One region of the Arthrobacter sp. BC5 genome, then DNA from elsewhere that is predicted to be linked to it. Evidence: riboswitches for the same ligand, from Rfam matches in the RefSeq annotation. Region 1 holds a riboswitch; each other region holds the start of a gene.
The links. Region 1 has a riboswitch for S-adenosylmethionine ahead of AC1MFI_RS02095 (LLM class flavin-dependent oxidoreductase). Riboswitches for the same ligand answer to the same signal wherever they lie in the genome.
Positions count from the first base shown of each region.

Region 1 (5,397 bases):
GCAGGCGGTCGCCCTTGCCGAACAGCTTGTTGCGCAGGGTCCCCTCGACGTACTCGGTGGGATAGGCGCCGCGCTTCTGCAGTTCCGGAACCACGTAGCGGACGACGTCCTCGAAGGACCCGGGCGTGATGGCGTAGGCGAGGTTGAACCCGTCCACGTCCGTCTCCTCGACCCACGCCTGGAGTTCATCCGCGACCTGCGCCCCTGACCCGACGACCCGCGGGCCGAGGCCGCCGATACCCGCCCACTCCGCGATGTCGCGCACGGTCCAGGGAGCGCCGTCGTCGTTCACTTTCTGGAAGTTCGCGACGGCGGACTGGATGGCGTTCGACCTCACGTTGCCGATGGGCTCGTCGGGGTCGTAGACGCTGAGGTCGATCCCCAGCCAGCCGGACAGCAGCACGAGCGCTCCCTCGTAGCTGACGTACTGCTGGTAGTCGGCGTGCTTGGCCTGCGCCTTCTCCTCCGTCTCGTCCGTGATGACCGTCAGCATGGTGTAGATCCGCACGGAGTAGCGGTCGCGTCCCTCGGCCTCGACGGCGTCTCGGATCTTCGTGACCACGTCCTTGAGGATCGACTTGGTGGGCGCGCCGACGAAGACCGCCTCGGCGTTGCCCGCGGCGAAGCGGATGCCGCGAGGCGAGGCGCCGGCCTGGTAGATCACCGGTGTGCGCTGCGGGGAGGGCTCGCTGAGGTGGATGCCCGGGACGGTGAAGTACTCGCCGTCGTGGTTGATCTCGTGGACCTTGGCGGGATCGGTGAACACGCCGGTCTCACGGTCGCGCACGACGGCGTCGTCCTCCCAGGATCCCTCGAGCAGCTTGTAGAGGACCTCGAGGTACTCGTCAGCGTGGTTGTAGCGCTCGTCGTGCTCGAGCTGGTCCTGGTTGCCCATGTTGCGGGCAGCGGAGGGCAGGTAACCGGTGACGACGTTCCAGCCGACCCTGCCGTTGGTGAGGTGATCCAACGTGGAGAGCCTGCGCGCGAAGGGGTACGGGTGCTCGTAGGCGGTGCCGGCGGTGACGCCGAAGCCGAGGTGCTCCGTGACGAGGGCCATGGCGGAGACGAGCAGGAGGGGATCATTGACCGGCGTCTGCGTGCCCTGGCGCAGGGTGGCCTCGTTGGAGCCGCCGTAGACGTCGTACGTGCCGAGAACGTCGGCGATGAAGATGCCGTCGAAGAGTCCCTTCTCCAGGGTCTTCGCGAGGTCGGCCCAGTAGCGCAGGTCCTTGTAGCGCCAGGACTGGTCCTCCGGGTGGCGCCACAGTCCGGGCGACTGGTGGCCCACGCAGTTCATGTCGAAGGCGTTGAAGCGGATATGGCGGGGTGCAGGCACGGGGAATCCTCATGTCGGGGCACTGCCAGGGGAAGCGCCATACTTGCCCGAACGGTGTATGCCGGGCCGAATCCTCACCTGGGGCACCCCACTACAGCGAGAGGGTTGCCGTCCAACAAACCAGGGTTTTGCGTTGGAACTCTTGATTCTGGTTCGAGCGTAGGGGCATTCGCGCGCCGACGTCCACACGCTCCTGTCACAGAGCGTCACGAAGGCATGCTGCCTCCGGCGGAGACGCCCTACCGCAGGTAGGACGCCCCGTTCACGTCGACCACGGTGCCACTGACCCAGAGCGGGGCCTCCGTGGCGAGCCAGGCAACCGTCTGCGCAACCTCCTCCGGTGTCGCCACGCGGTTGAAGGGACTCTGCGACCGGACGGCATCCCCTCCCGGACCCTCCAGCACGGGCTTGCCCATGTCCGTCTCCACGAAGCCGGGCGCGACGGCGGCCGCGAGGATGCCGTGTGGCGCGAGCGCGACGGCGAGCGACTGGGTCATGGAGTGCAGCGCGGCCTTGCTGGCGCCATACGCGGGAGTGAGCGGCTCGCCGCGATAGGCGCCGCGTGATCCCACGCTGACGAGGCGCCCGCCGTCGGGCCCTGACGGGCGGTCGAGGAGATGGCGGGCCACGAGCCAGGCCAGGTTGGCCGGGCCGAACAGGTTGACGTCGAGCGTGCGCCGCCAGGCGTGCTGCCAGTCGTCGAAGCTGGTCGTCGCAACGGGGTGGGCTTCGAAGATACCGGCGTTGTTGATCAGCACGTCGACGCCCCCGAGCTCCTGCACAGCCTCATCGACGACGCGCCGGCACTCCCCGGCGTCGCCGACATCCCCCACGACGACGGTGTGGCCGGCGCCGGGAAGGCCGGCTCGGACCGTCTCGGCCGCCGCAGCGTCACGGCCGGCGTGAACGCCGATGCGGTGCCCCCGCCCGGCGAGGTGGTGGGCTATGGCGGCACCGATCCCTCGGCTCGCCCCTGTCACCAGGATGCTCAGTGTCATGGACCATGACGCTACATCCTCGATGACCGCGGCGGACCACGTGTGCTGGGGGTGGAATACACGTGAATTCTGGGAGACCGCCTTGCTAGGCTGTCAAGCCACTGCCCATGGCCATGCCCTTCCGGTAAAGGACTCTGATGGACCCATTCACCACGGACTTCGACAAGGGGATCCTGAGGCTCACGTGGAGGAGGGGCGTCGAGATCACCCGTGCGAACGGGGTCGCCGCCGCCCGCGCCCTGGCCGAGTTCCACGGTCCCGCGCCACTGCCGCTCCTGGTCCACATGCACGGCATCGCCGGCGTCACGCCCGAGGCACGCGTGGGCATGGCCGCCTACCGCGCTTTCTCCAAGGTCGCGCTCGTGGGTGAGGACGCCGTCGACGAGGTGATGTCCGGCTTCTCCCACCGGTCCCCCACCGCGACCCGCTACTTCACCTCGGAGGCCGAGGCGCTCGCCTGGCTGTCGGACAAGAGCACGGCCGAGCAGAGCGCACAGCCCGCACCGCAGCACGACTGAGGCTGTGCGCAGGTGCGAGACCGGCGTTGACCCTCCTCGCACCGGGTGCCACAGTGACAGCATGAGCACCCAGAACATGGAGAGCACCGGGAACGCCGGAGTCCAGGTCAGCAACAACGAGGCGAGGAGCCGCTACGTCGCAACGCTCGACGGCGACGAGGCCGGCATCGCGGCCTACGAGCGCTCGGGCGACACGATCGTCTTCACGCACACCGTGGTGGACGAGGAGGTCGAGGGCCACGGTGTGGGCAGCACCCTGATCCGGCATGCGCTCGACGACGCCCGCGGACAGCACCTCACAGTGGTGCCGCAGTGCGAGTTCGTGGCGGCGTTCATCGAGGACCACCCCGAGTACCAGGACCTCGTGGGCTAGGCTGCGGCGCGGGCCCGCCCGCCCAGTGCCGCATCGATCAGCACCTCGGCGGCACGCCGAGCCTGCCCTGCCGCCTCGGATGTCCCCGCGATCGCCGCCGTCGTCTGCGCGCCCTCCGCGAGGATCGAGAGCTGCGGTGCGAGGTAGGCCGGAGCGCCGGCGTCCTCCGCGAGCTGCCCGACGTACTCCTGGAAGGACGCCTTGTGCTCCCGCGCGTAGTCCGCCACCTCGTGGCTGACGGCGCCGAGCTCCGCGAAGCTGTTGATGAACCCGCACCCGCGGAAGGAATCCTCGCCGAACCACTGGGCGAGGAAGTCGAAGATGGCCAGGAGCCGGTCCCGCGGCGTCCCGGCCTGCCGGACCCTTGCCTCGAGGCCCTCCTCCCACGAGGCATGCCGCCGTTCGAGGACTGCCATCACGATGCTGCTCTTCGAGGGGAACTCCTGGTAGAGCTTCTTGAGCGAGACGCCCGCTGCGGCGCGCAGCTCGTCCATGCCGACAACCTGGATACCCTTCGCGTTGTACAGCTCGTCAGCGGTCTCGACGATGCGGGTGCGGGTCTCGGAAAAACTCATCCACCCATACTACTTGAATCGAGAACGATCGTTCTATACGCTGTGGGAACCGAGAGAGAACGACCGTTCTCTCCGCTAGGGAAAAGGACATGGTCATGGGTTTCATCAAGGTAGGCACGGAGAACACCACGGACATCGAGCTCTACTACGAGGATCACGGCACGGGCCAGCCCGTCGTCCTGATCCACGGCTACCCCCTCGACGGCGGTTCCTGGGAGAAGCAGACCAACGCCCTCCTGAACGCCGGCTACCGCGTCATCACCTACGACCGCCGCGGCTTCGGCAAGTCCGGCAAGCCCACCACCGGCTACGACTACGACACCTTCGCCGCCGACCTCAGCACCGTCCTCGAGACCCTCGACCTCACCGACGTCGTCCTCGTCGGATTCTCCATGGGCACCGGCGAAGTGGGCCGCTACATCGGCACGTACGGCGAGGCGCGCGTGGCGAAGGCCGCCTTCCTCGCCTCCCTGGAACCGTTCCTCCTGCAGACCGACGACAACCCCGTCGGCGTCCCCTCGACGGTGTTCGACGGCATCCGCAGTGCCGCCATCGAGGACCGCTACGCCTGGTTCACGAACTTCTACGACGACTTCTTCAACACCGACAACTTCCTCGGCAACCGCCTCAGCGAGGAAGCACTGCGCAACGCCTGGAACGTCGCCGCCGGCTCCTCCTGGTACGCATCCTTCGCCGTCGTCGACTCCTGGCTGACCGACTTCCGCTCCGACGTCGAGAAGGTGACCGTCCCGGCCCTGATCGTCCACGGGACCGACGACCGCATCCTCCCGATCGACTCCACCGGCCGGGAGTTCGCCAAGCGCCTGCCCTCCGCGGAGTACGTGGAGATCGACGACGCACCGCATGGCATGCTCTGGACGCACGGCGCCGAGATCAACGAGGTCCTGCTTCGCTTCCTCGCCAAGTAGCCCGCTCCATGGAGGGCGCCGGTCCTCGGATCGGCGCCCTTCGCCATCGCCGCGCAGTCACCACCTCAGTAGAGCTCGGCGCCCTGCCGCCGGAGGTGCGCATGGAGCCCGCCGTAGGCGTCGACGGCGGGGAACAGCGCCTTCGGAGCCTTCACCACCACGCTGTAGTTGGCATCGACGGCGTTGGCGATCGGGGCGAGCGCCGTCTGCGTCAGGAGCTGGTAGGCGTCGAGCCGATGGAGTCCGAAGAGATCGCCGAACCACCGGACCATCTCCAGCTGACCGATGCGCCACGAATCCTCCATGGGACGCGAGGAGCCGACCGCCATCCAGTGGTAGTCCGTCTCCAGCCGCGGCCACGCCGGAGCGCCGCCCTTGATGAGTTCCACGATGATGGTCGAGTGCATGGCACCCTCGACGGCGGTGCCGCACGCTTCGCCCTCACCCTGCCGGTAGTGTCCGTCGCCGATGGAGAAGAGTGCACCCTCCACGTTCACGCCGAGGTAGACAGTGGTGCCGGGCTTCACGTCGGGCGCGTCCATGTTCCCGCCGAACCGCTCGGGAACCAGGGCCGAGCGCACCTCGCCACCGGGCGGAGCGACACCGACGGTTCCGAGCATCGGCTCGAGCGGGAGCGCGACCTCGAAGTCCCCGAGACGGGACTGGAA
Region 1 is NZ_CM155273.1:496,440-501,836, forward strand. Features, by position in the region: gene AC1MFI_RS02095 (LLM class flavin-dependent oxidoreductase) at 1-1,336, opposite strand, end outside; SAM riboswitch class IV at 1,371-1,484, opposite strand; gene AC1MFI_RS02100 (SDR family NAD(P)-dependent oxidoreductase) at 1,576-2,334, opposite strand; gene AC1MFI_RS02105 (SpoIIAA family protein) at 2,472-2,852, shown strand; gene AC1MFI_RS02110 (GNAT family N-acetyltransferase) at 2,914-3,225, shown strand; gene AC1MFI_RS02115 (TetR/AcrR family transcriptional regulator) at 3,222-3,800, opposite strand; gene AC1MFI_RS02120 (alpha/beta fold hydrolase) at 3,896-4,729, shown strand; gene AC1MFI_RS02125 (acetamidase/formamidase family protein) at 4,795-5,397, opposite strand, start outside.

Region 2 (5,397 bases), 1.4 Mb from region 1:
CGTCCGGTGATCATGGTCGGGGACGGGGTGAATGACGCTCCCGTCCTGGCAGCAGCAGACGTCGGGATAGCCATGGGGGCGAAAGGATCGACGGCAGCCAGCGAATCAGCGGACGTCGTCATCACCGTGGACGACCTCTCCAAGGTCACCGAGGCCGTGCTCATCGGAAGACGAACCTTGCGGATCGCCCTGCAGAGCATCGGAATCGGCATCGCCCTGAGCGTCCTGCTGATGGTGAGCGCAGCCGTAGGGCTCGTCCCCCCGCTTGCTGGCGCGGTCGGCCAGGAAGGTATCGATCTGCTGACGATCCTGTATGCACTGCGAGCAGCACGCGCCCCCCGAAGAACGTCGACCGGTGCGCGGCGCACGGGGCGCCGTACGGGCGAGGCCGTGGACAGACCCGGCTCCCGGACGGACGCCAAGTAGGGACGTTGTCCCCTACTGGCGCCGGCGCCGTCGCCGCATCCTTGAATGCGTCGCACATCTTCGACGGACCATGCGTGATCACGGCATCGCAGACAGTCGGACGGAGCCGCGCGGGCCTGCGCCCACCGCGCCGCACGGACGCCCCCTGAGCGCTCCCGGCGATCAGGCCCTTCCGCCGAGTGGTGACACTCTTCCACATCACAACGATTCACGAAAGGGGACCGGTCATGTCCTCCTCCGCCCTTCACCACAACAGCTCACACACACGTTCCTGGGCCTCAGCATCCACGCTCGCCCTCGTCGCAGGCGGGCTGACGCTCCTGATCGGGGCACTCAGCCTCATCCCCGGGATCACCACGGACTACAGCACCCTGGCGTTCGCCGCCAACTCGTCCGCGCTGTTCCTCGGCATCTTCCAGACCAGCGTCCTCCTCAGCATCGTCTACGCCCTCGTGGGTGCAACAGGACTGCTCCTGTCCCGGCTGCCGATCGAAGCACGCTCCTACCTCGTCGGCGCAGGCGCGTTCTTCCTCGTCCTCTGGATCTACGGCCTCTTCGCGAATGCCGAGATGGTCGCCAACATCTTCTCCACCAATGCGGCCACCAGCTGGGCACACCTGGTGCTCGGCGTCGCGCTCGCAGCCGCCGGCGCCTTCGCCGCAGCGGACGACGAGGAGGTGAGGCACACGTAGGTCCTCACCTCACCTGCCCCACGGCACCTTGCAGAAGTCCCCGCCGGACCCACCTCGGCCGGGACTTCTGTTCCGGCTGCCGAGGTGGCGTCTTCGGGGAGCAGGTGCGCACTGCGACCACGGGCAGGGCGCCTGGAACTAAGGCCCGGTTCTGTCGGCGGTCGCCGCTGACGATCGGTGCAGCATCAGCGCGATACCGCTGAGCAGTGACACCGCGGCTGTCAGGACCAGGAGGGGCCCGAGGCCCAGTCCGGGGATCACGGCGCCGGCAAGGGCCGGCGCCGCGACCGAACTGACGGCTCCGACGACCAGGCAACCCGTGAATGCCGCGCCTGCCCGGCCGGGCACCAGCTCGGCTGTCCAGACGGCAAGCACCGCCGATCCTGCCATGTATCCCGCACCGAAGATACAGGCCGAAGCCGCCGTCGCGGCGAGGGAGTCGCTCCCCAGGCCGAGGAGCGCCATCGCTGCACCGACCGTGACGAGGCACAGCGCGGCGACGCGCGATGCGCCCACCCGTCGTGTCGCGGCCCCGGTCGCCACTCCCACCATGCCGGTCAACCCGATGGCCGCGTAGAGTGCCGGGACGGCTGCCGCCGGGAGGGGGCCGCTGCCCACGATGTCCGCAGCGTAGGTGAAGTAGATGACGACGACAGCGAAGTAGATCACGGAGTAGGCGGCCGGGACTCCCAGCGCTTTCGCCAGTGAGGAGGCACCACGCGGTCCGTCCCGGCGCGGATCAGGACGGGTCGGCGACACGAGGCGGAGGTTCACGATCGCGGCGGACACCGCGGCAAGGGCGATACCGGCCCACACCAGGCGCCATGAGCCCAGTGCTGCGAGGACGGCCAGGCCACCCAGGAGGACCAGTCCACCGCTGGTGCCGGTCGTGATGACAGCCAGCGTCCGTGACCGGCGTCCCGGGGGCACAGCACGGGTCACGATGTCGGAGTAGGGCGCCCAGACCCAGCCTCCCGCGCTGCCGGCCAGGACGACGCCGACCGCGAGGAGCCATGGGGACTGCGCAAGTGTCACGAGCACCGCTCCCAGGACACCGCATGCTCCACCCACAGTTGTCGGAGCGCGCGAACCGCGGCGAGCAGCCAGCGGCCCGGCGAGCAGCAGACCGGCCAGGTAGCCTGCGAACGTCGCACTGGCGATGAGGCCGAGCACCAGTTCGGAGAGCCCCAGGTCCTGCCGGATGCCGGGCAGCGTCAGACCGTAGGCGTAGCGGGCCATCCCGAAGGCGACCCCGACCACCGCCGCTCCGGCCAGGCCTATCCGGCCGCCCGCCGAGAGCTTCATGGAAAACCACCTCGTCCTGCCTCGTTCGTCCGAGCGACTGCCCGCCTCACCCGCCCCGCGTCCCGACGCGCTCGGCCCGGGCGCACACAGGGCACCGGCGTGCGGCGGCGGGCGCGCGGAGAACCGCTCATACCCTCCGCCCTAGCCTACGGGCCACCCCGACAGCCCCTCCAGGCCCAGGGATGACACCGGACGCCCCCGGCGAACGACGACTATGCTCGCGCCATGGAGCAGCAACTGCACTTCATCACCGTCGCCACCCTGGACCCGGACCTCGGCCGGTCCTTCTACCACGGGCTGGGCTGGCCCCCGGTACGGCGGCAGTGGCTCCCTACCTGTGCAGCGCGGCGTCGGCTTCCCCCTGTGCCCAGCCGGTGAAGGTCACCGTCAGGCCCGCTCGTGTGGGTGAGCAGCAATAGGGACCCGCCGAGACCTCCAGGTCGGGTTCGAGAGGCACGACGCGGACGAGGCGGAATGCCTCCCCCGACCTGCGAGCGCGGATCGTGACGGCGTCGCCGCTCCTGCTCATGCGTACCGTCACCTCATGCCCACCCCACTCGGGCACCGGGGCGACCGACCAGTCGGACACGGGATCCGTCACCACGGCACCCACCTGGGAGACGCCGTCGGACACCTCCACTCCGGCCTTGATCCAGTGCTCCGCACTGCCGTGCAGATAGACGCCGGCCTGATCGAACTGCTCCCGGTAGTCGAGCAGGAACGAGACCTCGAGAGCGGTGTCCTGAGGGAAGGGTGCCAGCAGGGCGTGAGCGCTGGCATGGACGAAGCCGTACGACGTCCTCCGCCAGGCGTCGCTCCCCTCCACGGCCGTCACGAGCAGGCGACCGCCGTCCACCGCGGCGTCTGCCGGCGGGTTGAGCCACGAGCCGGTGGTCCAGGGCGAAGCCGCACGGGGAGAGATCATCGAATGCCTTTCTGGGCTGGATGCGTGGACCCCCATCCGCGATCCGGACTGTGGCGGCCCGATGGGGAGAATTCGCAATACCCGGTCATATTACTTCTTATTGGCGCGACTGCCGGATTGCCTGCCTATAGTGAATTCAGCTTCAAGAGATGCGGCCGCCAAGCTCCGACTAGGCCGTGCACCAACCCCATGTTCCTGGGTGGTTCGGATGACGAAGCGGCCTCCGCCTTGGCACTTCGTGCTGGTCCGGCGCGGGCAAGAGCACTCCGAAAGGCACTCCCCGTGAGCTGTAGCACCCTCCCCCTCCCCTAGCAGAGCCTGCGCGTCCAGCGCATCCTGTTGTTCTCTGTCCCCTTTTCCGGTGAATTCTGCTGTGCGCGGCGCCGGACCCCTTCCAAGGAATTCTCCATGAATGCATCCGTAATTCGTCCTGCCCGAAATCACCGCCGATTCCGCGACCTCACCGCGTTATCGGCCGTCGCCCTGGTGTCCCTTGTCAGCGGCTGCGCCGGTCCGGCCGCTTCCTCCTCGGTGACCGGTGACGAGCCGGTGGACGGCGGCATCCTGAACGTGTCGATCTCGGCCGAACCCGGCTGCCTCGACGGCCACGGGATCTCGGCCACGCAGCAGCAGTTCCTCGGCCGGCTGATCTACGACAACATCGTGACGCTCGACGAGAACGGGGAGATCGCTCCCTACCTCGCCGACTCCTGGGACATCTCGGAGGACGGCAAGACCTACACGTTCCACCTCAAGGAGGGAGTGACCTTCAGCGACGGCTCGCCCTGGAACGCCGAGGTGCTGGGCCAGAACCTGGAGCACATGCGGGATCCGGCCACGAAGTCCCCCCTCGCGGCTGCGTACATCGCCCCGTACGTGGACGGCGCCGTCATCGACGAGTACACCTTCGAAGCCCACCTCGCCTATCCCTACACTCCGTTCCTCTACACCCTGGCGCAGTCGTGGCTCGGCATGAACTCGGGCAAGGCGATCACCGAAGCCCCCGAGACGCTCTGCCAGGAGCCGATCGGCACGGGGCCGTTCACGGTCGCGGACTACAAGCCCGGCCAGAGCATCAGCTACACCAAGCGCGCCGGCTACGACTGGGCGCCTGAGTGGCTCGAGGGCGACGGCGAGGCCCACCTCGACGGCGTGGAGGTCACCCTCGTCAGCGAGCCGGTGATCCGGCACCAGTCGCTCGTCTCGGGCCAGTACGACCTCACCGAGAACCTCGCACCGCAGAACGCGGCCGCCGTCCAGGCCGATCCGAACTTCACCTACGAGAACCTGCCGCGTACGGGCAGCCCGTATGTCCTGAGCTTCAATCTCAACCGCGCGCCCTTCGACGATCTGGCGGTCCGCCAGGCATTCGCCGCGTCCGTCGACACGGAGGCCGTCACCGACAGCCTCGGCTTCGACACCTACACCCCGATCGACAGCTTCCTGTCGAAGGAGAGCAAGTACTACGACCCGTCGACCGAAGGAACGCTCACCCACGATCCCGAGCGGGCGAACAAGCTGCTGGACGACGCCGGCTGGTCCACGCGTGACAGCGAGGGGTTCCGCACCAAGGACGGTCAGCGGCTCGTGGTCGAGGTGCCGGCGGTGGAGAGCTCGACCCCGAGCCCCCTGCTGGTCCAGCTGCAGGGCGAAGCCCGGAAGGCGGGCTTCGACCTCCAGATCATCCAGCTCCCACAGGCGCAGCTCTCCGAGCGGCGCTACGCCGGCGACTACGACGCGCTGGCGGGCGTATGGCACACGAACACGACCGACGTCCTCTTCATCCGATACCACTCCTCGGAGATCACCGGAGAGCGCATCGGGCAGAACTCGTCCTACGTCAACGACCCGGCCCTCGACGAACTGCTCCTCACGGCCCGTGAAGCCGGCGACGGCCCCGAGGCGGCCGAGGCGTACTCCAAGGCCCAGCACCGCCTCCTCGAGATCGTTCCGGGCGTCCCCCTCTACGAGAACCCGAGCCAGTTCGCCTACGCCAACGCCGTCCAGGACGTCGCGGTGGACACCTCCCACCCCGTGCCCGTGCTGACC
Region 2 is NZ_CM155273.1:2,831,790-2,837,186, reverse strand. Features, by position in the region: gene AC1MFI_RS13265 (heavy metal translocating P-type ATPase) at 1-426, shown strand, start outside; gene AC1MFI_RS13260 (DUF4383 domain-containing protein) at 654-1,118, shown strand; gene AC1MFI_RS13255 (MFS transporter) at 1,257-2,423, opposite strand; gene AC1MFI_RS13250 (DUF1349 domain-containing protein) at 2,755-3,348, opposite strand; SAM riboswitch class IV at 3,489-3,616, shown strand; gene AC1MFI_RS13245 (ABC transporter substrate-binding protein) at 3,757-5,397, shown strand, end outside.
Region 2: it holds a riboswitch for S-adenosylmethionine, as region 1 does, so the genes downstream of both, AC1MFI_RS13245 (ABC transporter substrate-binding protein) here and AC1MFI_RS02095 (LLM class flavin-dependent oxidoreductase) in region 1, are expected to answer to the same signal.

Region 3 (5,397 bases), 1.6 Mb from region 1:
CCTCCGGAAGACCACGCCTGCAACTGCCGGCGGTACCCGCCGATCACCGAAAGCCGGGACCCGCCGTCCTGGAGGGAGCATGATGACCATGACCGCGCAGGACGAGGCAGACCGTTCAGGAAATCCCGTGCAGAGGCAGGCCCCGGCCCCGCCGAAGGCCACCGTCCCCTCCGGTGGGGTGCCCTCCACGAGCCCGTCCTTCACCCCGCGGTGGGGGCGCATCAGCGCTGCCCTCGTGGGCCTCGTCGCCCTCGCCGCCGCACTGGTCACGCTCGTGCTCGGAGCCTTCGGGATCGTATCCCTCCTCGTTCCCCTGGCATGCGTCGCCGTCGCCACCGGCGCCGTCGCCCTCTTGCGGTTCCTCGCGATCCGCGAGCGGGCCGCACGCGTCAACCGCGCGTTCGCAGCCGCCATGGCCCCGGTCCGGGAGACCGCAGCGGTACCCGAGGTGCCGCCCCGGCACGCGGCACCGGCGGCGCCCCGGCGTCCCACCTCGCTGTTCGACGCCGAGGAGACCGGCGCCCGCCGGCTGAGCCCGATGGAACTGCGCACGGCCGCTCTCGCCGTGGCTCACGGCTCTTCCGTGGTGGATGTACGCGCGGAGTCACCGGAAGTCACCGGGACGGAGCCGACCGCGGCGACCGAGACGCCCGAGACCTCCGGAACCGCAGGGTCCACCGCCTGGGCTCCGGTCGAGGTGCCGCGCCCCACCTACGTGGACGCGGCGAAGGCCGAACGGCAGGCTCCGGCCCCGCTGGACCTCCCCGAGGCGCCGAAACCCACGACCCGGACTCCCATCAAGGCCTCCGAGGCTGCCGCCCGCGTCGCTGCGGAGGCGGACGACGCCGCAGCCGAGTCGGCGAACCCCGTCCCCTCTGCGGGGCGTATCAACCTCGACGACGTCCTGCAGCGTCGCCGCGCCTGACCGTACCCATGCCACGGGAAGCCGGATGCCGGTCGCGCCCGTGACCGACCCCTGAGGTTCGCATGAGGGCGAAGGACGCACGCATCATCCGCGAGCAGGAGACCATCGCGCTCCTCGAGTCGGACGCGCCGGCCGGGTTCCTGCAGCGGGCGCTGGCCACCGCCGGGTGGGAGCTCGAGTCCTGGCAGCTCGGGGCCGTCCACCACCGTCCCGGCGCCGGCGTCACGGGTGTGTACTCCATCGACGTCCGGCCTGGCGGGGGCGCCGCCGCGGGTCGCAGGTCCCCGGTCCCGGGTCCGACACCGCCGCCCGTCCCGACGCACGCCTGTATCACCTCCTGCGTCATCCAGCAGGGGTCGGACGCCGTCGCGGTCTTCCAGCGCCGCGGCGCAGTGGCGCTCTCGGTGTGGGTGCATCCCCTCGATCCGCTCCTGCCGGGACTCCCGCTGGCCCTCGACCCGGAGCGCAGCACCCCGTTCGCCTTCGGCCCCGGGTGTGAGCCGCGCGAGACCCTCCTCGAGCTCCGCAGCTACCGCCCCCTGCGCCGGGCCGTGGTCCTGGCGCGGAACGGGGACGAGCGCCGCTACCTGAAGGTACTGCGGCGCCAGGGCGCAGCAGCGCTCGCGGAACGGCACCGGATGCTCCGGGCCGCCGGCGTGCCCGCTCCGGTCCTCGCCGGCGAGCCGATGCAGGACGTGGTGGCCATGCACCCTGCTCCGGGCACGCCCCTCGCCGAGCTCCTCATGCGGGACGGCGCGGCCGACGTCGACCCCGGGGCCCTGGTGCACGTCCTCACCTCCCTGCCGCCCGCGGTTCTCGCCCTGCCCGTACGACCGCCCTGGGCGGCCCGGGTCAGGGACTACGGCGAAGGAGCGGTGGCGGCTCTGCCCTCCGAAGCCGCCCGGATCCGAGGTCTCGCCGCAGCCATCGACGAGGCCGTCCGCTCGAGTGACGCGGGACCGCTCGTGCCCGCCCACGGTGACTTCTACGAGGGAAACCTCCTCATCACGGACGGTGCCGTGTCCGGACTGCTGGATGTCGATGCACTCGGACCGGGGCATCTCGTCGATGACCTCGCCTGCTTCCTCGGCCACGTCGCCGTCCTCCCGGGACTCCACGTCGGGTACGCCCACGTGCCGCAGGCCCTCCCGCGCTTCCTGCGGACGTTCGACGAGCAGGTGGACCCGGCCGCGCTCCGGAGCCGGGCCGCGGCCGTGAGCCTCACGCTCATCGCGGGAGCACGGAGCCGTACAGGGGGCGACGGCGGGGAGGTGGAGGCGCTGTCGCGGCTGGCGGTCGCCGAGCAGTTCCTCGCCGAGGCACGCGCCCTCGCCGGGCGCCGACGCTCCTGACGCGTACGGCACCGTGACCGGGGCGTTGATGATGCCGGGCCCTGCCTGGTTATACTTCCAACAGCTTCAAGAACTGCGGCCGCCAAGCTCCGACTGGGCCGCATACCAACCCCGCGCTCACAGGGTGGTTCGGATGACGAAGCGGTCCGCATTCGCCCCTTCCTCGGGCATCTGGTGCGGGCAAGAGCTCGCGAAAGGACGCGGCCCTGCGCCGTCCGCCCATGACTCCCTTCCCCGCCGGCGCATCCGCCGCAGAGATTCCGATGGTGGCCCTCAGCATCGAGGACTACGAGGTGCTCACCGCTCCGCGAGAGGCGTTCGTCGCCTTCCTCCTCGCGCCGACGTCCAGGGGCGGCTCCACGGTGAGGACGGGCCCCCGACCGGCGGGTGGCTGAGGAATGGCACCACCGAGCGGCCTCCTCCTGGACACCGACGTCATCGCGGAGCTGCGTAGCCCGAGCCCTCATCCAGCCGTCACCGGCTTCCTCCACCGGCGCCGTCACTTCCGGATCTTCGTCTCCGCGCTGACCATCGGCGAGCTGTCCTCGCTGGGCCGCCGGAACGAGCACTTCCCGGACCTGGAAGCCTGGCTGCACGAACTCGCGGAACGGTTCGGGTCCCACATCCTGTCCGTCGACGCCGCCGTCGCCGTGGCCTGGGCGGCCCTTGCGGACCTTTCCGACGTGGCCCTCGCCGATTCCCTGATCGCGGCGACGGCCCGCCACAGGGGACTCTCGGTCGTGTCGGGGAACGTCGAACCGTACCGGAGGCTGGCGGTCCCGGCGATCAACCCCTGGACGGCCGGAGAGCAGCCCCTGGATCCCCCCGGGCCCGTTCCATGACGTCGCGATCGCGCTATGTGACGGAAGCCGTGTCGCACAAGGTCACACGCCGACATGTTGCGTCAGGTGTGCCGCCCCGCAGGTCGCCCTGCTTAGAGTGATCCCACCAACCATCAAGAGCGGCCGAGAGATCTGGCTTGTTGACGCCGCAGCAACCCATCAGTTGTTCCCTCGGGGGCAGCGGAACCGGTGCTAATGCCAGAACCGATGGAGACTGGAGTTCGAATGGCATGTCCCGGAGACGGAGCGGTACCGCCGTCGCTCTCCTACGAGCTGTACCCGCCGGCCACCCCGGAGGCCGGCGACGCCGTACTGCGGACCATCGACGAACTCGGAGCCACCCGACCCGACTACGTCTCGGTGACCTACAGCGGCGCACCGGCACGACGACGGGCGTCCGTCGAGCTCATCGGGCACCTGGTCACCAGCACCCGGCTCCGAGCGGTGGCCCACCTCTGCTGCGTGGGGGAGACGCGGGAGGGCCTGGACCTGCTGGTGCGGCAGTTCGTCGGGCTCGGGGTCAGGGGGATCCTGGCACTGCGCGGTGACCTGCCGGCGGATCGAGAGGCGTTCCGCGGCGAGCTGCCCTTCGCCCGGGATCTGGTGGAACTGATCCGTGGGGTCGAGGCCAGGCACGGCGCCGCACTCGCCGGCGGCCGGCTCGCGGTGGGGGTCGCGGCCTACCCGACCAGGCACCCCGAGTCGCCGTCGTTCCTGCACGATGTCGAGGTGCTGATCTCGAAGCAGCGCTCCGGCGCCGACTTCGCGATCACGCAGGTGTACTTCGACCCCGCCGAGTACGTGCGCCTGGTCCGTACAGCCCGGACGGCCGGCGTGACCATCCCGATCATCCCCGGCGTGATGCCCGCCGTCAGTGTCCGGCGGCTCGAGCGGCTGGCCCTCATGACCGGCGTACGTCCCGACGCCGGGCTGCTGCACCGCCTGGAAACGGCGTCGAGTGAGGCCGAACGACGGCGGATCGGCGTGCGGGCAGCGGCCGTGCTGGCCCGTGCGGCCTTCGAGGCAGGAGCCCCTGGCCTCCACCTGTACACCTTCAACGACTTCCGCGCGTCCGTCGACGTCGTCGAAGAGCTCGATCTCCCGGCGGCTCGCCGCGCCGGCGCCGTCCCGGCCTGAACGCCCGGGGCCTCCAGATCCGAACCCGACACCAATCTCCAAGGAGCACCGTATGAGCACCGCCGACACCTTCCCCGCCGCCACGATCCTCGGCTACCCGCGCATGGGGCCGGACCGGGAGCTGAAGAAGGCCCTGGAAGCCTACTGGGCAGGCCGCCTGGACGAGGCAGGGCTGGATCGTGCGGCCGAGCAGTTGCAGGACCGCACCGTTGCACGGCTCGCCGAGCTGGGCCTGAAGGAGGCAGATTCCTCCATCCCCGCGGATTTCGCCCTCTACGACCAGGTCCTCGACGCCACGGCCGCCCTGGGCGCGCTGCCGTCCCGCTTCGCGGATCTGGCGGGTGAGGACGGTTCCGTGGACACCGCCGCCTACTTCGCGCTGGCCCGGGGAGACGGCGACCGTGCGCCGCTGGAGCTGACCAAGTGGTTCGACACGAACTACCACTACCTGGTGCCCGAGATCGGCCCGGGGACCACGTTCGCCGCGGTGGCGCACCGCCTGACGTCCATCGTCCGCCGGCAGAAGGACCGCGGCGCCGTGCTGCGCCCGGTGCTGGTGGGTCCCGTGACCTACCTGCTGCTGGCCAAGGCCGAGGAGGAAGCGCCCGCCGGGTTCGACCCGCTGTCCCGGATCGACGACGCCGTGGCGGCCTACGCGGGGATCCTCGCGGCACTGGCGGAAGCGGGCGCCGCATGGGTGCAGCTGGACGAGCCGGGCCTCGTGGGCGACCGCGGCGGCGAGCTGGCAGCACCCGGCGGGCTCGTGGACCGGGTGTACCGGCAGCTGGCAGGTGCCGCGGACCGGCCGGCTCTCCTGGTGACCTCGGGTTACGGTACCGGCGGTGATCCGGCGGAACCGGGCCAGTCGCTGGCAGTGCTCGCCGCGGCGGGCGTCGAAGCGGTGCACGCGGACCTGGTCCGGGGGACCCGGCCCTCGGTCGGGGCCCTGCAGGCACTGGGCGACACGCGCCTCGTGGCCGGCGTCGTGGACGGGCGGAACGTATGGGGGAACGATCTGCGGTCTTCCCTGGCCGTGCTGGAGGAGCTGCAGTCGGAGACCGCGCGAGCGGTCAGCACGGCGACGTCCACCTCGCTGCTGCACGTGCCGCACGACGTCGCGGCCGAGTCCGCCCTGCCGGAA
Region 3 is NZ_CM155273.1:2,110,043-2,115,439, forward strand. Features, by position in the region: gene AC1MFI_RS09840 (hypothetical protein) at 1-925, shown strand, start outside; gene AC1MFI_RS09845 (phosphotransferase family protein) at 988-2,277, shown strand; SAM riboswitch class IV at 2,342-2,470, shown strand; gene AC1MFI_RS09850 (hypothetical protein) at 2,499-2,672, shown strand; gene AC1MFI_RS09855 (PIN domain-containing protein) at 2,676-3,119, shown strand; SAM riboswitch class I at 3,227-3,333, shown strand; gene AC1MFI_RS09860 (methylenetetrahydrofolate reductase) at 3,345-4,256, shown strand; gene metE (5-methyltetrahydropteroyltriglutamate--homocysteine S-methyltransferase) at 4,309-5,397, shown strand, end outside.
Region 3: it holds a riboswitch for S-adenosylmethionine, as region 1 does, so the genes downstream of both, AC1MFI_RS09860 (methylenetetrahydrofolate reductase) here and AC1MFI_RS02095 (LLM class flavin-dependent oxidoreductase) in region 1, are expected to answer to the same signal.

Region 4 (5,397 bases), 910 kb from region 1:
GGCAGCCAGTTCGGGAGGTTGACCAGGTGCTCGCCCTCCGCCTCCTCCCCGCGCACGAGCTCCGGGCACCGGTTGTAGATGCCCGCCAGGTAGGTGCCGGGGTAGTGGGCGGCGTCCGCGTGGGCCTCCGGGGCGGCGCCGCGGGTGGCCATGCGGCCGTTGCCCAGGGTGGTCAGCGCTTCGCGGTGGCCCTCGTGCCAGGGGTCGAACCCTTCGTAGATGAGGTGCCACCGATGTGTGAGGACCAGGCCCATGTCCAGCTCGCGGACGTCGTCGAGCACGATGTCGGCACCGGCACGTTCGAGAGCAGTCCGTTGCGCCGCTCTGTCGATGCCCACGATCAGCCCGAACCCGCCGTCGCGGGCTGCGCGCACGCCACTCGTGGCATCCTCGATGACCACCGTGCGGGACGGGTGCGCCTTCAGCCGCCGTGCCGCCTCGAGGAAGGTGGCCGGGTCCGGTTTGCCCGGCAGCCCGAGGTCCCCGGCGATCGTTCCGTCGACGACGACGTCGAACGCCCCCTGCAGCCCCGCGGCGGCGAGCACCGACACTGCGTTGCGGCTCGCCGTGACCAGGGCGCACGGGACACGGCTCTCCTGCAGCCGGTGGATCAGCTCGACGGTGCCCGGGAAGGCCAGCACACCGTGCCGGCGCAGCTCGTCGAGGAACAGGGCGTCCTTGGCCGCGCCCAGGCCCCGCACGGTCCAGGCTTCCGGTGGGTCCGACGGCGTGCCGGGCGGCAGCTCGATCCCGCGGGAGCGCAGGAACATCTCCACGCCCTGCTCCCGGGGGCGGCCGTCCACCCAGGCGTAGTAGTCGCTGTCCGCGAAGGGGCGCAGATCCGCGCCGGGTGGGACCCGTGGATCCGCCAGGACGGCGTCGAACAGGTGTTTCCAGGCGGCCCGGTGCACCGACGCCGTGTCCGTGACGACGCCGTCGAGATCGAGGATCACGGCGTCGAACGGGGAGACCGTGCCCGCAACCGTGGGAGAGACGGTAGGGGTGACGGTGGGAGTGACCGTGGGAGCGCCGGTAGGGGCGACGGTGCCGTGCCGGCCGGGTCGGGGCGCCGGCCCGGCTCGGGGGATGCCGACGCCGGCCTCAGGCTCCACCGGGCCCGCCGGCCATGTGCAGGACCGCTGCACCGTTGACGCGGTCCTCCGCCAGATCCGCCAGGGCGCGGTCCGCGTCGGCGAAGGCATATCGCTGGATCGTGGGACGCAGCGGGATGCGGGCGGCGAGTGCCAGGAGTTCCCGGCCGTCGGTCCGGGTGTTCGCCGTGACACTGCAGAGCCGGCGTTCCTGGAAGAGTTCCTCGGCGTAGTGCAACTCCGGGATGTCGCTGAGGTAGATGCCCGCGATGGCCAGGGTGCCACCACGGTCCAGCGCCCGCAGCGCGGCGGGGACGAGGGCGCCGGCGGGCGCGAAGAGGATGGCGGCGTCCAGCGGCTGCGGTGGTTCCGCGGCCGCTTCCCCCACGAAGGCTGCGCCCAGGGCCGAGGCCAGGCGACGGGCGCTCTCGGAGCGCGTCATCACGGCTACCTCCACTCCCTCGAACATCGCGACCTGCGCGGCGAGGTGGGCGGACGCTCCGAACCCGTAGATGCCGAGCCGGCCGCCCGGCCGTACCCCGGAGCGGCGCAGCGCCCGGTACCCGATGATCCCGGCGCAGAGCAGCGGTGCGGCTTCCTCGTCGGAGAATTCCGGCGGCACGGCATACGCGAAGGCCTCCGGGACGGTGACGAGCTCGGCATAGCCGCCGTCGTCGTCCCAGCCCGTGAACCGCGGAGACAGGCACAGGTTCTCGTCGCCGCGGACACAGAAGCGGCAGGTGCCGCACGTCGAGCGGAGCCACGCGATTCCCACCCTGTCGCCGAGGCGGAAGAGCCGGCAACCGGGCCCGGTCTCCACCACGTCACCGATGATCTCGTGTCCCGGCACCGTTCGCGCGTGCTTCGCGGGCAGATCGCCCTCGACCAGGTGCAGGTCGGTCCGGCACACCCCGCAGGCCCTGACCCGCACCAGGAGCTCGCCCGGACCGGGGACGGGGTCGGGCCGGGTGCCGAACACCAGCGGCGGGGCGCCGACGCCGGTCACCGGCCCGGCGTCGCGGGCATGCCGGGCGTCGCAGTCGATCCACCAGGCCCGCATGGCCTACCCGCCCTTCCGGGCCGGATCGGGGTTGCCCGTCCGAGGCCGTGCCGGATCGTGGATCTGTGCACCGTCCTCGAGGGCCATGGGAACTCCCCTGTGTAGAGCCCCCATCGTACGCTTCACGAGCCCTGCACTCCGGGGGTGGTTCTTCCCTGTCCGCGCCGGGCGGACCCCGGACTCGGCGGGAGCGGTCCTATCACCGGTCTCGCCATTATCCGCAGTGCCTGCTGTGACCAACGGCGGAGGCACTGCAGCGGCAACCGGAACCGCTGCGACAACCGCGGCCACGGATGCCTCAGCTACCGCTGCGACCGGGGGCGATCGATAGCTCTTGCAGCGCACCGGTACTGACCGGCGGCACTGGCGGTCGTGAAGCCGCAGGCGTTGCAAGCTCCGGCAGTAGCGGTGGTACAGGAGGAAGACCGGGCGCCGGAAGCACCGGTGGACTCGGTGGTTCGAACGCGTCCGGCCCGTCCGGGCGAACGGGCGGGAGTTCCGGTAAGAGTTCCGGTGGTCCTCCGGACGCAGAGCAGCGGCCGGAACGGTTTGTGGCGGAGGTGTCACCGATCAGCGTTGCCGGCAACGGAGCGGTGGTGCTGGCGGGAACAGCGGGGTCCGGTTCGAACGGGCCAACGGGCGCGCAGCCTCAGGCCGAGCGGACCCGCGCACCTACAGAATCGCCGACCGAGTCACCGGCCCATTCAGCAGGAGGCGAATCGACGGCTGAGGGCTTCCGGGCGGGCTCGCCGAAACGTTCGGACCCTTTATGACGTTCGTGGACGTGACTTTTTGGTTCTCAGCTGAGGGGTCATTTATCGTCATCACAGAATCAAGAGTTCCAGTCGATGGCCCTGGCCGGCTGGGCAGCAACCCTCTCCCGTAGTGGGGTGCTCCAGGTGAAGATTCGGCCGCCGGGTCATGTCCTGGACGGCAAGTATGGACTCTCCGATGTGCCGGGCTGTCCGCCTGGCATTTTTTCTTGAAGGAAGAATTATGACCTCCTCCCGTAAGTTCCTGGCCGTCGCTCTTGCCCCGTTCCTCGCCCTGACTGTCGCGTGCGGCTCCTCCGGCGCCAGCACCGAGGAGGGTGCTGGCGGAGAGAACGAGAAGGTACGCCTCGGTGTGGTCGGAGCGAGTGACCCCGAGTGGGCGATCTTCACGGATGCGGCTGCAGAGGAGGGAATTGACTTGGAAGTCATCGACTTCGCGGAGTACACGCAACCCAACCCGGCCCTCAGCGAGAGCGAGCTGGATCTGAACCAGTTCCAGCACCTCGTGTACCTCGCCCGATACAACGTCTCGAGCGGCGAGGAGCTCACCCCGGTCGGTTCGACGGCGATCTACCCGCTGGGTCTCTACTCCACACAGTACGAATCGGTCGAAGACATCCCCGAGGGTGCCACGGTGGCCGTACCCAATGACGAGAGCAATCTTGCTCGCGGGCTGCTTGTCCTGCAGTCCGCCGGGCTAGTCACTCTTGAGGACGGTGGCAGCGCCTTCTCCACCATCGACGACATCGACGAAGGAGCGTCGAAAGTCACGGTTACCACCCTGGATGCCTCCTTGACCCCGACATCTCTGCCGGATGTTGCCGCAGCCATCATCAACAACGATTTCGTCGAGGACGCGGGTCTGAGCTTCGAGGATGCCCTGGCCAAGGACGATCCCGCTGACCCGGCCGCAGCCGCCTACGTCAACGTATTCGCCTCACGTGCCGGTGAGGAGAACAACGAGACGTACCAGAAGCTGGTCAGTATCTACCAGGACACGCAAGAAGTCACCGGTGCCGTGCAGGAGACGTCCGGTGGAACGGCCGAGTTCCTCAAAGTACCTACGGAGGAGTTGAAGAGCTCGCTGGAGAAGGTCGAGGAAGATACCCGGGCCCAGGGCTGATCACCTCTGACACCGTGTGGCCGGCCCGTGGACATGTCAGGACCATCCGACGTCGTCGGGTCGGCCGCACAACCTCCCACCTAGGACCCCATGCCTCTCATCTCCTTGCGCAACGTCACCAAGAGCTTCCCTCCGGGGCGCCGCGGTGAGGCCCCCGTTAACGCCATCGACAATGTCAGCCTCGACATCGAGGCCGGCGAGATCTACGGCATCATCGGGTACTCCGGCGCCGGCAAGAGCACCCTGGTGCGCCTGATCAACGCACTGGAGAAAGCGACTTCCGGTGAGATTGTGGTGGACGGCCAACACGTAACAGGTGTTCCCGACCGGCAACTGCGCACCCTCCGCCTCGATATAGGCATGATCTTTCAGCAGTTCAACCTATTCAGCGCCAAAACTGTATGGAACAACATCGCCTACCCTCTCCGCGTCGCCGGCAGGACACGCACCGAAATCCAGGAGCGGGTTACGGAACTGTTGGATTTCGTCGGGCTCAGCGACAAGGCCTCGAACTATCCCGAACAGCTCTCAGGAGGCCAGAAGCAGCGCGTCGGTATCGCACGGGCCCTGGCTACATCCCCGAAAATCCTCCTGGCCGACGAGGCAACCTCCGCACTGGACCCGGAGACCACGCATGAGGTCCTACGCCTGTTGCGCCGCGTGAACGAGGAACTGGGTATCACCATCGTGATCATCACCCACGAGATGGACGTCATTCAAACTCTGGCGACCAAGGTGGCCGTCATGGACCGCGGCCGAATCGTCGAACAGGGAGACGTGTTCGACGTCTTTTCCAACCCACGCGAAGCCTCGTCCCAACGTTTCGTGTCCACCGTGATCCGCGGCATCCCGGCACCGGACGAGCTGGCAGCACTCCGCGAACGACACGAAGGACGCATCGTCACCTTCTCCTTCCGCGACGGGGACCCCTCCCAAGCATCCGTGTTCCTCGAACTGGCAGCCGCCGGAATCGAATTCGAACTCGTATATGGCGGTATCAACGACATCCGTGGACGCGCCTTCGGGCACCTCACCCTCGCCCTCAACGGACAGGACGACGCCATCGACGCGACTCTGCAGCACATGGTAAGCCGAATCAATGTAAGAGAGCTCGCCTGATGGAAGACCTCCTACCCCTCACCCCGCAACTCTGGGAAGCAACCTACGAGACCCTCTACATCGTCGGTTTCAGCCTGCTCTTCGGTGGCATCGGCGGGCTCCTCCTGGGCATCGGCCTCTACACCACCCGGGCAGGCAGCATCCTCGGCAACCGCGCCGTCTTCGGAACACTGAACGTCATCGTCAACATCTTCCGACCCATCCCATTCATCATCTTCCTCGCCGCAGCCC
Region 4 is NZ_CM155273.1:1,402,079-1,407,475, forward strand. Features, by position in the region: gene AC1MFI_RS06375 (HAD-IA family hydrolase) at 1-1,112, opposite strand, end outside; gene AC1MFI_RS06380 (zinc-dependent alcohol dehydrogenase family protein) at 1,102-2,151, opposite strand; SAM riboswitch class IV at 2,982-3,097, shown strand; gene AC1MFI_RS06385 (MetQ/NlpA family ABC transporter substrate-binding protein) at 3,148-4,047, shown strand; gene AC1MFI_RS06390 (methionine ABC transporter ATP-binding protein) at 4,138-5,166, shown strand; gene AC1MFI_RS06395 (methionine ABC transporter permease) at 5,166-5,397, shown strand, end outside.
Region 4: it holds a riboswitch for S-adenosylmethionine, as region 1 does, so the genes downstream of both, AC1MFI_RS06385 (MetQ/NlpA family ABC transporter substrate-binding protein) here and AC1MFI_RS02095 (LLM class flavin-dependent oxidoreductase) in region 1, are expected to answer to the same signal.